2 regions of the Streptomyces melanosporofaciens genome follow, and region 1 is predicted to be linked to the other one. Evidence: riboswitches for the same ligand, from Rfam matches in the RefSeq annotation. Region 1 holds a riboswitch; the other holds the start of a gene.
What was found. A riboswitch is a leader RNA that binds a small molecule or an ion and turns the genes downstream of it on or off. The one in region 1 is predicted to bind cobalamin.
Positions count from the first base shown of each region.

Region 2: another riboswitch for cobalamin. It lies ahead of BLV72_RS06320 (cobalamin biosynthesis protein); the one in region 1 lies ahead of BLV72_RS23040 (ribonucleoside-diphosphate reductase subunit alpha).

Region 1 covers NZ_FNST01000002.1:4,664,394-4,671,457, forward strand. The annotation lists gene BLV72_RS23035 (ribonucleotide-diphosphate reductase subunit beta) at 1-447, opposite strand, end outside; gene BLV72_RS23040 (ribonucleoside-diphosphate reductase subunit alpha) at 447-2,861, opposite strand; cobalamin riboswitch at 2,998-3,157, opposite strand; gene BLV72_RS23045 (GNAT family N-acetyltransferase) at 3,311-3,817, opposite strand; gene BLV72_RS48020 (DUF7196 family protein) at 3,921-4,085, opposite strand; gene BLV72_RS23050 (hypothetical protein) at 4,126-4,413, opposite strand; gene BLV72_RS23055 (IPT/TIG domain-containing protein) at 4,877-5,803, shown strand; gene BLV72_RS23060 (helix-turn-helix transcriptional regulator) at 5,849-6,709, opposite strand; gene BLV72_RS23065 (SDR family oxidoreductase) at 6,909-7,064, shown strand, end outside.
Region 2 covers NZ_FNST01000002.1:829,410-836,473, forward strand. The annotation lists gene BLV72_RS06310 (inorganic phosphate transporter) at 1-791, shown strand, start outside; gene BLV72_RS06315 (hypothetical protein) at 805-1,074, shown strand; cobalamin riboswitch at 1,214-1,431, shown strand; gene BLV72_RS06320 (cobalamin biosynthesis protein) at 1,586-2,569, shown strand; gene BLV72_RS06325 (cobyric acid synthase) at 2,566-4,194, shown strand; gene BLV72_RS06330 (putative cobaltochelatase) at 4,259-6,400, shown strand; gene cobO (cob(I)yrinic acid a,c-diamide adenosyltransferase) at 6,400-6,996, shown strand; gene BLV72_RS06340 (cobyrinic acid a,c-diamide synthase CobB) at 6,990-7,064, shown strand, end outside.

The sequences.
Region 1 (7,064 bases):
CCAGCGGAAGCAGAACTCCGCCTTCTCCCTGATGGAGGGGATGTTCTCGACGGCGGCGAAGGCCGCGGCGCGGTCGTCCGGGTCGGGGAGGTAGGTGTCCAGCAGCGTCAGATAGAACTGGACGTGTACCGCCTCCTCGAAGAGCTGCCGTGACAGATACAGCCGCGCCTCGGGGGAGTTGATGTGCTTGTAGAGCGTGAGCACCAGGTTGTTGGCCACGATCGAGTCGCCGGTCGCGAAGAAGGCGACCAGACGGCCGATCAGATGCTGCTCACCGGGGGAGAGCTTGGCGAGGTCGGTGACGTCGGAGTGGAGGTCGACCTCCTCCACGGTCCAGGTGTTCTTGATCGCGTCGCGGTAGCGGTCGTAGAACTCCGGGTACCGCATCGGCCGCAGGGTCAGTTCGAAGCCCGGGTCGAGCAGGTTCTTCTGGGACGTGGGGGACATTACTGGCAGGCCTCGCAGGACTCGGGGTTTTCCAGGGAGCAGGCGATCGCGTCGGCCTCGGCCGGAGCCTGCTGTACGGGGATGGGGGCAGGGGTGGGCGCGGTGGCCGCGGCGCCGCCGCCACGGGCGCTCTGGGCGATCCGGGTGGCCGGCCGCGAGCGCAGGTAGTACGTGGTCTTGATGCCGCGCTTCCAGGCGTACGCGTACATCGAGCTGAGCTTGCCGATGGTGGGCGAGGCCATGAAGAGGTTCAGCGACTGGCTCTGGTCGAGGTACGGGGTGCGGGCCGCCGCCATCTCGATCAGGGCGCGCTGCGGGATCTCCCACGCAGTGCGGTACAGGTCCCGTACGTCCGCGGGCACCCAGGAGAACTCCTGGACCGAGCCGTTGGACTCGCGCAGCGCCTCACGGGTCTGGGCGTCCCAGACGCCCAGCTTCTTGAGGTCGTCCACGAGATAGGAGTTGACCTGCAGGAACTCCCCGCTGAGCGTTTCGCGCTTGAAGAGGTTGGAGACCTGCGGCTCGATGCACTCGTAGACGCCCGCGATGGAGGCGATGGTCGCGGTCGGCGCGATCGCCAGCAGCAGCGAGTTCCGCATCCCGGACTTCGCCATCCGGGTGCGCAGCGCCTCCCAGCGCTCCGGCCAGGTGGCCACCGCGTCCGTGTAGTGGTCCGGGTGCAGCACACCGCGCGCTGTGCGGGTCTCGGACCAGGCCGGATGCGGGCCGTGGCGCTCGGCGAGCTCACAGGACGCCTCGTACGCGGCGAGCATGATGCGCTCGGAGATCCGGGTGGAGAGCGCCTTGGCCTCGGGCGAGTCGAACGGCAGCCGCAGCCGGAAGAAGACGTCCTGCAGCCCCATCAGGCCCAGGCCCACCGGCCGCCAGCGGGAGTTGGAGGCACCGGCCTCGTCCGTGGGGTAGAAGTTGATGTCCACCACTCGGTCGAGGAAGGTCACGGCGGTGTGGACGGTGGCGTCGAGGCGCTCCCAGTCGAGCTGCCCGTCCTCGTCCAGGTGCGCGGCGAGGTTGACCGAGCCGAGGTTGCACACGGCGGTCTCGCCGTCGTTGGTGACCTCCAGGATCTCGGTGCACAGATTCGAGGAGTGGACGACCCTGCCGGGCTCGGCGGTCTGGTTGGCGGTGCGGTTGGCGGCGTCCTTGAACGTCATCCAGCCGTTGCCGGTCTGCGCGAGGGTGCGCATCATCCGGGCGTACAACTGCCGCGCCGGGACCTTCTTGACGGCCTTCCCCTCGGCCTCGGCCTTGCGGTACGCGGCGTCGAACTCATCGCCCCACAGGTCCACCAGAGCGGGCGCGTCGACCGGGGAGAACAGCGACCAGTCGGCGTCCGCCTCGACCCGGCGCATGAACTCGTCCGGGATCCAGTGGGCGATGTTGAGGTTGTGGGTGCGGCGGGCCTCCTCGCCCGTGTTGTCCCGCAGCTCCAGGAACTCCTCGAGGTCCGCGTGCCAGGTCTCCAGATAGACGCAGGCCGCGCCCTTGCGCCGGCCGCCCTGGTTGACGGCGGCCACCGAGGCGTCGAGCGTGCGCAGGAACGGCACGATGCCGTTGGAGTGCCCGTTGGTGCCCCGGATCAGCGAACCGCGCGCCCGGATACGGGAGTAGGACAGGCCGATGCCGCCCGCGTGCTTCGACAGCCGTGCCACCTGGTGGTAGCGGTTGTAGATCGAGTCCAGCTCGTCCAGCGGCGAGTCCAGCAGATAGCAGGACGACATCTGCGGATGCCGGGTGCCGGAGTTGAACAGCGTGGGGGAGCTGGGCAGATACGACAGCGTGCTGGTCAGCCGGTACAGCTCGGCCACCTCGTCCAGCGCCCGCTCCGAGAGGTCCTCGGCGAGCCCGCAGGCCACCCGCAGCAGGAAATGCTGTGGGGTCTCGATCACCTGACGGGTGATCGGGTGGCGCAGCAGATAGCGGCTGTAGAGGGTGCGCAGTCCGAAGTACCCGAAGCGCTTGTCGGCGCCGTCGGCCAGGGCCCGCTCCACCAGCGCGTCCAGCCGTGCGGCGTGGGCGGCGGCGAACTCCGCGGTGGAGTCGGCCAGCAGGCCCTCGCGGTGGCCCACCTGGACGGAGGTGGAGAAGGAGACCGCGCCCTGTCCGGCCGCCTCCTCCGTGATGGTGAGCGCCAGCAGCCGCGCGGCCAGCCGCGAGTACTCCGGCTCCTCGGCGATCAGCCCGGCCGCCGCCTCGGTCGCCAGGCCACGCAACTCCGCCTCGTCCGAGCCGGGATGGCGGCCGCGCAGGGCGGCGGCCGCGACCTTGCCGGGGTCGGTGGCGGGCAGATCGGCGGTGAGTCCGGTAAGTGTCCGGAGCAGGGCGGTTCCGGGCGCGTCGTGCGCTGCCTGAGAAACCGCCTGCTCTGAAACCGGATCTGCGGGCGCGATGGTCACTGAGGTGCTCTCCCTCGCTCGGCCGGGGCCACGAGGGGGTGCGATGGGCGCGTACGGGCATGCCGCTGCCGCACTCCTCGTACGTCAGGCACTCCACGCAGCGTCCATCGGCCCAACCCTCGAGGCCGGGGGACGTGTTCACACAGGGCCGTCGGCAGGTGCTCGGACTTACGGGCACGCCGCATAAGCGCACACGTACACCGTTGCGGGACAGTTCCGGATTCCCACCGGATTCCCCTGCGGCGACAGCGAGGACGAGCATACATCTTGTGTCGGCCGACGCACCCACCCCCATATCTTGTGTCGCGAGGTGCGGAGTTTCGCATGAATGTGCTAATGCGTTCCGGAGGTGGCCCGTGACCTGGGGCCCGTGGCGGCCCGTGGCGGGGCGTGCACGCGAGCCCGTGGGCGCGCGCGAGCCCCCGGCCCGGGGCGCGCGCCGCCGGTCGTCACAGCTCCACCGTGAACGCCCACAGGGTGAGGTCCGACTTGGCTATCGGCGACCAGTCCCGCTCCGGGGCCCGCACGAATCCCAGCCGCTCGTACAGCCGGTGGGCGGCGGTCATGGACTGCTGGCTGCTGATCACGATCCGCCGCAGTCCCAGCGCGCGACCCCGGTCCAGGCAGGCGCGCACCAGTGCCTCGGCCGCCCCGCGCCGCCGCGACTGCGGCCGCACGGCCAGCATCCGGAACTCGCCCTCGCCGGGCCGGGCCAGCTCCGCATACCCCCCGCCGTACACCGCGAACGCCACGGCCCCCAGCACCTCGTCGCTCGCCGCGTCCGCCGCGACCAGCAGCTCGGCCTCGGCGGCCCGGCGCCGGGCGTCGCGCAGGGTGGTGAGATATGGATCACTGTCCCCGAAGTCCAGGAGCCCGTCCCCGAGATACACCTGCGCGGTGAGCTCGCCGATTGCGTCCAGTTCCTCGTCCCGCGCGCGCCTGATCGTGATGTCCATGGCCGCAGTCTGCCGCACACCACTGACAGCGGGGCCGTCATTGTCCGGCCCCGGTCTTCGCCGTCACTCGCCGGGCCTCACCGCCACTCGCCGGGCCTCGCCGTCACTGGACGGCGGTGTTGATCACTCCGGTGGAGCCCGCGCGCTTATTGGCGGCGTCGGCCTCCTGATAGGTGAAATAGCGCCGGACCGTGCCGTCCGGCAGCGTCAACTCATAGACGACAACGGGTCGCGGGGCACGTGCCCCTCCGCCGCAGTTGCAGGCCATGGCTGCCGTTCCTTTCCCTCGAGTCCAGTACGGGTCGGTGTCAGTCCAGCCACCGCGAGGCGACCCCGGCGAGGTAGGAGAGCGTCAGGGCGGTCGCCGGGAGGTGGAACCACGCGGTGGTGTGCAGCAAGGAGGCGTAGACGGCGATGGCGCCGGCGACCCAGGTGCTGGTGCACCAGCCGCAGTTGACGAGGTAGGAGGGCCGGGAGTCGTCGCCGAAGCGGTCGGCGACCCAGGTTCTGAACCCCGCCGCCAGCGTGTCCTTGGTGATGAAGCGGGTGATACGGCAGGTGGTGCCGAGGGCGAGGAGGAATGCGGCGAGGCTCATCGGATCGCTCCCTCCCCGGGTGGTCCCGCACGGGCTGGCACTGCCGATGTCACTCATTAGAGGCACGGTGGAGGACGGCAGGCCATACTCCGGCCGCGCGTTCCCCCGAATAGCGGAGCGCTTGTCATACAAGCTCGCCGCCAGGCGCGCCCAGATGCGCCAAACGAGTGATGGCAGCCCCGGAACCTTGAGCGACGGGGGTGGGCGTGGATAACTGGAAACGTGCCGCCGAGGGTGCCTCATACCTCGTAGGCCATCCAGGAGCCGGACGTTCGTCCCGTAGCTCCGCCCTCATCCGGCGCATCGATCCCGCGCCCTGACCGGCCGCCCGGCGGCTTTCCGTTCCTCCGGTGCCGGCCTGCCTCGACCGCGCGGCGACGACGAGGCGTTGACCAGCGGCTTGCCCACGACATCGGCATGCCGTCGGCGCATATCACCCCAACCCTTCCCGGGAGGAACAACCATGACCTCGACCGCTCTCGCGACCGCCGCCCCCACTGCGGCCAACTGGCCCCCGTCGCAGGTGGGGCCGCCGTTGCTGCTGTCCGTGGTGCCCAACTCGGGCCCCGCCGCCGGTGGGAACCTCGTCCAGCTCAACGGTCAGAACCTGCGCAACGTGATCAGCGTGACCTTCGGCGGCGTGCCCGCCCAGATCGTCAGCCAGAGCAGTTCCGGTGGCGGCGGCTGGGATGGTGACTGGGGCGGCGGCTGGGGTGGCGGCGGCTGGGGCGGTGGCGGGTGGCCGGGGAATCCCACCAACGACATCGTCGTGGTGATAGCCCCGCCGCACGCGCCCGGGTCCGTCCAGGTCCTGGTCACCACCACGGCCGGCACCAGCAACAGCCAGGTGTACACCTATGTGGCGCCGACGCCGCCCACCGCCGTTTCCATCACCCCGACCGTGGGACCGACCACCGGCGGCACCCTGTACTTGATCACGGGCACCAATCTGACCGGCGTCACCAGTGTCACCTTCGGCGGGGTCCCGTCGGCCATCCTGACCATCAACCCGGGCGGGACCAGCCTGATCGGTATCACCCCGCCGGGCCCGCCCGCGGGCGGCAACGTCGCCGTCGTGCTGAGCGGCCCGGGCGGCACCACCACCGTCCCCGGCGGTTTCACCTACTTCGTCGCACCGCCCGCCCCGGTGCCCACCACCATCACGCCCACCACCGGACCCGCCGCCGGCGGCACCCCGTTCACCATCAACGGCACCAACCTCGGCGGCGTGCTGGGCGTGCTGTTCAACGGCGTCCCCGCCACCGGTGTGGTCGCCACCGCCACCACGGTCTCCGGCGTCACCCCGCCCGGGGTGCCCGGCACCGCGACCGTCACGCTCGTGACGGCCACCGGGACCGTCACCGTCCCCGGCGGCTTCCTCTACGTCTGACGCGCACATCCGGCCGAACCGCGCCGGTCACCGGGCCCCCTTCCGTCAGGGCCCGGTGACCGGCGACGTCCGTTCGAGCTGCTGAGTGCCGATGACCTCCAGGACCTGCAGCTTCTCGTAGCTCTCCGTGCCGGGTGTGGCCGTGAAGACGAGGAGGGCGTGGTCCTGGTCGGGGTCGAGGAGCGACTGGCAGTGGAGGGTGAGCTCGCCGACCTCGGCGTGCGCGAAGCGCTTCTCGTCGGTGTAGGTGAGGCCGACCTCGTGCTCGTTCCAGATGGCCGCGAACTCCTCGCTCTCGTCCAGGAGCCGGCGGGCCAGGTCCGCGGCCGGTGAGTGCGGGCCCTGCCGGGCCGCGGTGCGCCGCAGCTGGGCGGTGAAGACGCGGCCGTGGGCCGGGTGGTCGGATGCCGGGTAGATCAGCCTCGACGCGGGGTCGGTGAACCACCGGTAGACCACGCTCCGGGCCGGGCCGGTGTAGCGGGTCTGGTCACCGAGCAGCGCCGTCGCCAGCCGGGTCTGGACGAGTGTCTCGCCAAGGGGGCCCATGATCTGCGCCGGGGTGTCCCGCAGCCGGTCCAGGATGCGCATGAGCCCCGGGCTGATGTGATCGGCGCGCAGGGTGCGCCGGGGTGTGGCGTGGCCCGCGAGCAGGAAGAGGTGATCGCGTTCGGCCAGGGACAGGCGGAGTCCGCGGGCGATCGCGGCGATCATCTGCTCGGAGGGCTGCGGGCCGGTTCCCCGCTCCAGGCGGGCGTAGTAGTCGGTGGACATACCGGATAGTTCGGCGACCTCTTCCCGGCGCAGGCCGCGGGTGCGCCGCCGGGCCCGGTGCGGCAGCCCGATGTCCTCGGGCTGGAGGGCCTCACGGCGGCCCCGGAGGAACTGCGCGAGTTCCGTGCGATCCATGGCCTTCTCCTCCCTGCCGCTCTTTCCCGCCGCGGCGGCCGCCGACATGCCGCGATCCCTCACTCCCGACCAGTGTGCCGACGGGGCCGAGGCTTATCCATGGTCTGCCGATCAGTGGATAAGCGTGTCCTTGTTGCGCACCGCGGCGCCGGGTCGACTGGGGCCACCCCAAGAACGTCCAGAGACAAGGCCCCACACCGTGAAAATCAGCGGAAACACCATCTTCATCCCCGGCGCGACCTCGGGCATCGGTCTCGGCCTGGCCCTGCGCTTCCACGCGGCGGGCAACAAGGTCATCATCGCCGGACGCCGCGAGGAGCAACTGCGCCGGATCACCGCCGAGCACCCCGGTGTC
Region 2 (7,064 bases), 3.8 Mb from region 1:
GCCGCTCCTCGGAGGACACCGCGAAGGGCTACCGCGCGGGGCAGATCGCCTCGGCCGCCCTGGTCTCCCTGGCCCACGGCACCAACGACGCCCAGAAGACGATGGGCGTGATCACCCTGGCGCTGGTCACCGGGGGCGTGGTGGCGCCCGACTCCGACCCGCCGCTGTGGGTCATCGTCTCGGCGGGCCTGGCCATCGCGCTCGGCACCTACCTGGGCGGCTGGCGCATCATCCGCACCATGGGCAAGGGCATCACCGACATCCAGCCGCCGCAGGGCTTCGCCGCCCAGACCGGCGCCGCGACCGTCATCCTCGCCTCCTCCCACATCGGCTTCGCGCTGTCCACCACCCAGGTCTGCTCCGGCGCCGTCATGGGTGCGGGGGTCGGCCGTAAGGGCGCGGTGGTGCGCTGGTCGACCGCCGGCCGCATGGTGGTCGCCTGGGTGCTGACCCTCCCGGCCGCGGGCCTGGTGGCGGGCGCCGCCGCGCTGCTGGCCGACCAGGGGAACGGGGGGATCACGGCGGTGGCCGTGCTCGCCGTCCTGGCCTGCGGGGCGATCTGGGCGCTGTCGCGCCGCAAGCCCGTGGACCACACCAACGTCAACGAGGTCGGCGCACACGAGCCGGTGGGCGCCGTCACGGCCGCCCTGCGGTCCGTGGCCCCGCCGCCCGCGGGTGCGAAGCCCTCCGCCCCCGAGAGGGCGGTCGAGACCGCCCCCGAGAGCGGCATCGCCGAGCACACACCCGAGCAGACCCCCACCCCCGCCGCCGCGAGCAGCAGCACCCGCTAAGGAGCCACGGAACATGAGCATCGACTGGGCGGCACTCGGCCAGGTCTTCGGCGTCAGCCTCGTGGTGACGGTCGGCATGGTGGGCGTCTTCACCCTGGGCATCCTCGGGACGTCCCGTAAGGCGGCGCCGGAGCAGGGCGGCGCGGCCGCGGTGTCCGGTGGCGCGGCCGCCGTACCCGGTGGCGCGGCCGGCGCCTCGGCGCTCGCGCGCGCCGGCGCGTACACCTGCTTCGCGCTGTGCGCCGCGGCCGTGGCGTACGGCATCTATCTGATCGTCGCCTGAGGCTCGCGTCCTCATCGACCCACCGGCCGCCGGATGGTGGCGCTGACCAGCGCCGACCGTCCGGCGGCCGCCTCGTGTGCGGCCGCCGTCTGTGGGGCTCGGCACACTCGGGCGACATGGGTCATATGCGAGTTGACGGCCATTCGCGGCCCATGGTGGACTTCCCGAGCCAAACGGCGGCAGGAGAGGAAGCCGGTGAGAATCCGGCGCGGTCCCGCCACTGTCACCGGGGAGCACTCTCCCATCGCCTGTATGGGGTCACGGCTCGACCGTACGGTTCGCTTCGTACGCGGGGCTGGAAGACCGGGAGGGGCGCGGATCCGGGAGCCAGGAGACTTTCACCGCCGGTCAGTCGAACCAGGGCGCGGACCCTGAGTGAGGACATACCGCCATGCCCGGCACCGCCACGCCGTCAGCCTCCTCTGTCCCCACTGGCTCTTCCGGCCCCTTCGGCCCCCCTGGCCCCTTTGGTTACGTGTCGTCGCGCCGAGGCGTGACGGCGGCCTGACGGATGCGTGCCGATCACGCCTCGTTCGCGTGTGGTGCGGCCCTCGGTTTCCTCGGTGATCTCGCCACGGGCGATCCGCGCCGCGGCCATCCGGTCGCCGCGTTCGGGCGCGCCGCCGCGGCCGCCGAGCGCCGGCTGTGGCGTGACCACCGCGGATACGGGGCCCTGCACACCGCGTTGTGCGCGGGCGGCGCGGCCGCCGGTGCCGCACTGCTGACCCGCGCCGTACGGGCCCTCGGCGGGCGCGGCGGCGCGCAGGCCGCACTGACCGCCGCCGCCACCTGGGCGGTGCTGGGCGGGACGACGCTGGGCCGTGAGGCACGGGCCGTCGGCGGGGCCCTGGCCGCAGGGGACGTGGAGGTCGCCCGGGAGCGGCTGCCCCATCTGTGCGGCCGCGATCCGCAGGCGCTGGACGGGCCGCAGATCGCCCGCGCGGTCGTCGAATCGGTCGCCGAGAACACCTCCGACGCCGTCGTGGGCGCGCTGGTGTGGGGCGCCGTGGGCGGCGTGCCGGGGCTCATCGGCTTCCGCGCCGTCAACACCCTGGACGCCATGGTGGGCCACAAGTCGCCGCGCTACCGCCGGTTCGGCTGGGCGGCGGCCTGTCTGGACGATGTGGCCGGCTGGCCCGGTGCGCGCCTTACGGCGGCCCTGGCGACCCTCTCCGGCCCCGATCCGCGCGGTGCGCGGCGCGCCTGGCGGCGCGACGGCCGACGCCATCCGAGCCCCAACGCGGGCCCCGTGGAAGCGTCGTTCGCGGGCGCGCTCGGGGTACGGCTGGGCGGCACCCTCACGTACGGCGGCCGGGTCGAGCACCGGCCGGTGCTCAACTCCGGCGGGCGGCCGGTGGAGCCGGCCGACATCGAGCGGGCGATACGGCTGTCGCGGCGCGTCGGCGTCCTGGCGCTCGGGGTGTCCGTGGCGGCCCGGCCGGTCCTGAGGGCGTTGACGGGGCGGCCCCGGGCCGCTGGAAGGGGCGGTGGATGAGCGGGATACGCGGTGAGGGCGGCATGGACGGTTCCGGGGCGCGGGGCGGGGGCCTGCTCGTCGCGGGCACGACCTCCGACGCGGGCAAGAGCGTGGTGACGGCCGGGATCTGCCGGTGGCTCGCCCGTAAGGGCGTCAGCGTGGCCCCCTTCAAGGCGCAGAACATGTCGCTCAACTCCTTCGTCACCCGGGAGGGAGCGGAGATCGGGCGGGCCCAGGCCATGCAGGCCGCCGCGGCGCGCGTCGAGCCGAGCGCGCTGATGAACCCGGTCCTGCTGAAGCCGGGCAGCGACCGCAGCAGCCAAGTGGTGCTGCTGGGCAAGCCGGTGGGCGAGCTGAGCGCGCGCGGGTACTTCGGGCGGTCGGGGCCCGCGGCGAACCCGCCGTCGGACGCGGACTCCTCCGGGCGGACGCGGGTCTCGGGCCGGGAGGCGCTGCTGGGGACCGTCACGGAGTGCCTGGAGGAGCTGCGGCGCACCCATGACGCGGTGATCTGCGAGGGCGCGGGCAGTCCGGCCGAGATCAATCTGCGCCGCACCGACATCGTCAACATGGGGCTGGCGCGCGCCGCCGGGCTTCCGGTCGTGGTGGTCGGCGACATCGACCGCGGTGGCGTCTTCGCGTCCTTCTTCGGCACCACCGCGCTGCTGTCTGCGGCGGACCAACGGCATGTGGCCGCCTATCTGGTGAACAAGTTCCGCGGCGATGTGAGCCTGCTGGAGCCCGGTCTGGACATGCTGCGCGAGCTCACCGGGCGCCCGACCGTCGGTGTGCTCCCGTTCGCCCACGGGCTGGGGATCGACGAGGAGGACGGTCTGCGGGTGTCGCTGCGCGGCACGGTGCGGGAGAGCGTCGTGGCGCCCCCTTACGGCGCGGACGTCCTGCGGATCGCGGTGGCCGCCGTGCCGCTGATGTCCAACTTCACGGACGTGGACGCGCTGGCGGCCGAACCGGGCGTGGTCGTGCGGTTCGTGGACCGGCCCGAGGAGCTGGCCGACGCCGATCTGGTGGTGCTGCCGGGCACCCGGGGCACCGTAAGGGCGCTGGAGTGGCTGCGTGAGCGCGGGCTCGCCGACGCGATCGCCCGGCGGGCCGCCGAGGGCCGTCCGGTGCTGGGCGTCTGCGGCGGCTTCCAGGCGCTCGGGGAGCGCATCGAGGACGAGATCGAGTCCAAGGCCGGGACGGTCGCCGGGCTCGGGCTGCTGCCGGTGCGGGTGCGGTTCGCGGCGGAGAAGACCCTGGCCCGGCCGGTGGGCGAGGCGCTCGGTGAGCGGGTGGAGGGATACGAGATCCACCACGGGGTCGCCGAACTGCTCGACGGGGCCGAGGAGCGCTTCCTCGACGGCTGCCGGGTGGGCTCGGTGTGGGGCACCCACTGGCACGGCTCGCTGGAGAGCGACGGCTTCCGGCGGGCGTTTCTGCGCCGGGTGGCCGCCGCGGCGGGCCGGGCGTTCGTACCGGCGCCGGACACCCGCTTCGGCGAGCTGCGCGAGGAGCAACTCGACCGCCTCGGCGACCTGATCGAGGAGCACGCCGACACCGACGCACTGCTGCGGCTCATCGAGAAGGGCGTCCCGGAGGGGCTGCCGTTCGTCCCTCCGGGGGCGCCAGGGGGGACGTCGTGAACAACCCCGGCCCCCGCACCGACACCGGACCGCGACGCCCACGCACACCAGGAGGTACCGCCGCGTGACCACCACCTACCCCTTCAGCGCGATCGTCGGCATGGACGGTCTGCGGCTCGCCCTGCTCCTCAACGCCGTCTCACCCGCCGTGGGCGGCGTGCTGGTGCGCGGGGAGAAGGGCACGGCCAAGAGCACCGCCGTAAGAGCGATCGCGGCGCTGCTGCCGCCGGTCGACGTGGTGGCCGGGTGCCGGTTCTCCTGCGATCCGGCCGCGCCCGACCCGTCCTGCCCGGACGGACCCCATGAGCCGGACACCGGCGAGGCGCGCCCCGCTCGGATGGTCGAACTGCCCGTGGGCGCCTCCGAGGACCGCCTGGTCGGCGCCCTCGACATCGAGCGGGCGCTGTCGGACGGCGTGAAGGCGTTCGAGCCCGGACTGCTCGCGGACGCCCACCGCGGGGTGCTCTACGTCGACGAGGTCAACCTGCTCCACGACCATCTGATCGACCTGCTGCTCGACGCGGCCGCCATGGGCGCCTCCTACGTGGAGCGCGAGGGGGTGTCCGTACGGCATGCGGCGCGGTTCCTCCTCGTCGGCACCATGAACCCGGAAGAGGGCGAGCTGCGGCCGCAGCTGCTGGACCGCTTCGGTCTCACAGTGGAGGTCGCGGCGTCCCGGGACACCGATGAGCGGGTCGAGGTGGTGCGGCGGCGGCTGGCGTACGACGAGGATCCCGAGGGGTTCGCGGCGCGCTGGGCGGCGGACGAGGAAGCGCTGCGGGAGCGCATCGCGGCGGCGCGCGCCCTGCTGCCGCGGGTGGGGCTGGGCGATCGCGCGCTGCGGCAGATCGCGGCGGTGTGTGCCGGGTTCGAGGTGGACGGGATGCGCGCGGACATCGTGACCGCCCGTACGGCGACCGCGCTGGCCGCCTGGGCCGGGCGCACCGACGTGCGGACCGAGGACGTCCGGGGGGCGGCGCTGCTGTCGCTCCCCCACCGCCGGCGGCGGGCTCCGTTCGACGCGCCGGGGCTCGACGAGGACAAACTCGACGAGATCCTGCGGCAGTTCGAGGAGGACGAGCCGGAGCCGGATCCGGACCAGGGCCCGGAGGGCCCCGACAGCCCCGACGACGGGCCGGACGGCCCGGGCGGCCCCGACAACCCCGGAGGCGGGCCCCAGGAGGACTCGGGCGACGGAGCGGGGGAGCAGGCGCCGCCCACCGCACCCGAGCCGTCCGTCCCCGACCAGCGCACGGGTGAGCACGAGACGGCCGACCGCGAGACCGACTCGGCCCGGGCCGATGGCGACGGCGGGGCGGACGAAGCTCCTGGTGGAGCCGGGGGTGAGCGGGCGGCCGTGGGCGCCGCCGACCCGTTCCGGACCCGGCGGCTCGACGTCCCCGGTCTGGGCGAGGGCGCGGCCGGACGCCGGTCGCGCGCCCGCAGCGAGCACGGCCGCACCACCGGGGCGCGCCGCCCGCGGGGGACGCTCTCCGCGCTGCATCTGACGGCGACGGTCCGGGCCGCCGCCCCGCACCAGCGGGCGCGCGGGCGGCGCGGTCCCGGACTCCTGGTGCGCCGGGACGATCTGCGCGAGGCGGTGCGCGAGGGCCGGGAGGGCAATCTCGTGCTGTTCGTGGTGGACGCGTCGGGCTCGATGGCCGCGCGGACACGGATGAGCGCGATCAAGGGCGCGGTGCTGTCGCTGCTGCTGGACGCCTACCAGCGACGGGACAAGGTCGGGCTGATCACCTTCCGGGGCGCGGACGCCGAGCTGGCGCTGCCGCCCACCTCGTCGGTGGACGCGGCGGCCGTGCGGCTGGAGCGGCTGCCGACGGGCGGCCGTACGCCGCTGGCGGCCGGGCTGTTGAAGGCGCGAGAGGTGCTGCGGGTGGAGCGGCTGCGGGATCCCTCGCGCCGTCCGCTGCTGGTCGTGGTGACCGACGGACGGGCCACGGAGGCGAAGCGGTCCGGCGGGCCCACGTCGGTCGAGCGGGCCGGGCGCGCGGCGCGGATGCTCGCGGGCGACGGGGTCGCCTCGGTGGTGGTGGACTGCGAGTCGGGGCCGGTGCGGCTGGGGCTGGCGGGCGCGCTCGCCCGCGAACTGCGGGCCACGCCGGTGACACTCGACGAACTGCGCGCGGACAGCGTGACCGCGCTGGTGCGCGATGTACGAACCGTATCGAACCCTCGGAGGGCCGCCTGATGCCGCAAGGACAACCGACCGTCGTCCCGGACGACGGGCTGACCACCCGCCAGCGCCGCAACCGCCCGCTGGTCTTCGTCCACACAGGTCAGGGCAAGGGCAAGTCGACCGCGGCGTTCGGGCTGGCGCTGCGGGCATGGAACCAAAACTGGCCGGTCGGTGTATTCCAATTTGTAAAGTCCGCGAAATGGCGGGTCGGTGAGGAGCGTGCGCTGCGCGTCCTCGGCGACTCGGGCGAAGGGGGGACCGTCGCATGGCACAAGATGGGCGAGGGCTGGTCGTGGGTCCAGCGCGACATGGCTTCCAGCGAGGAGGCCGCACGCGAGGGCTGGGAGCAGGTCAAGCGCGATCTCGCGGCGGAGACATACCGGCTCTATGTGCTGGACGAATTCGCGTATCCGATGCACTGGGGCTGGGTGGACCCCGACGAGGTGGTGTCGGTGCTGCGGGACCGGCCCGGGACGCAGCACGTCGTCATCACGGGGCGTAACGCACCGGCGCAGTTGGTGGACTTCGCCGACCTGGTCACCGACATGTCCAAGGTCAAGCATCCGATGGACACCGGTCAGAAGGGCCAGCGAGGCATCGAGTGGTGAGTGTCCCGCGTCTGGTGATCGCGGCGCCCGCCTCGGGCAGCGGGAAGACGACGGTCACCGCGGGGCTC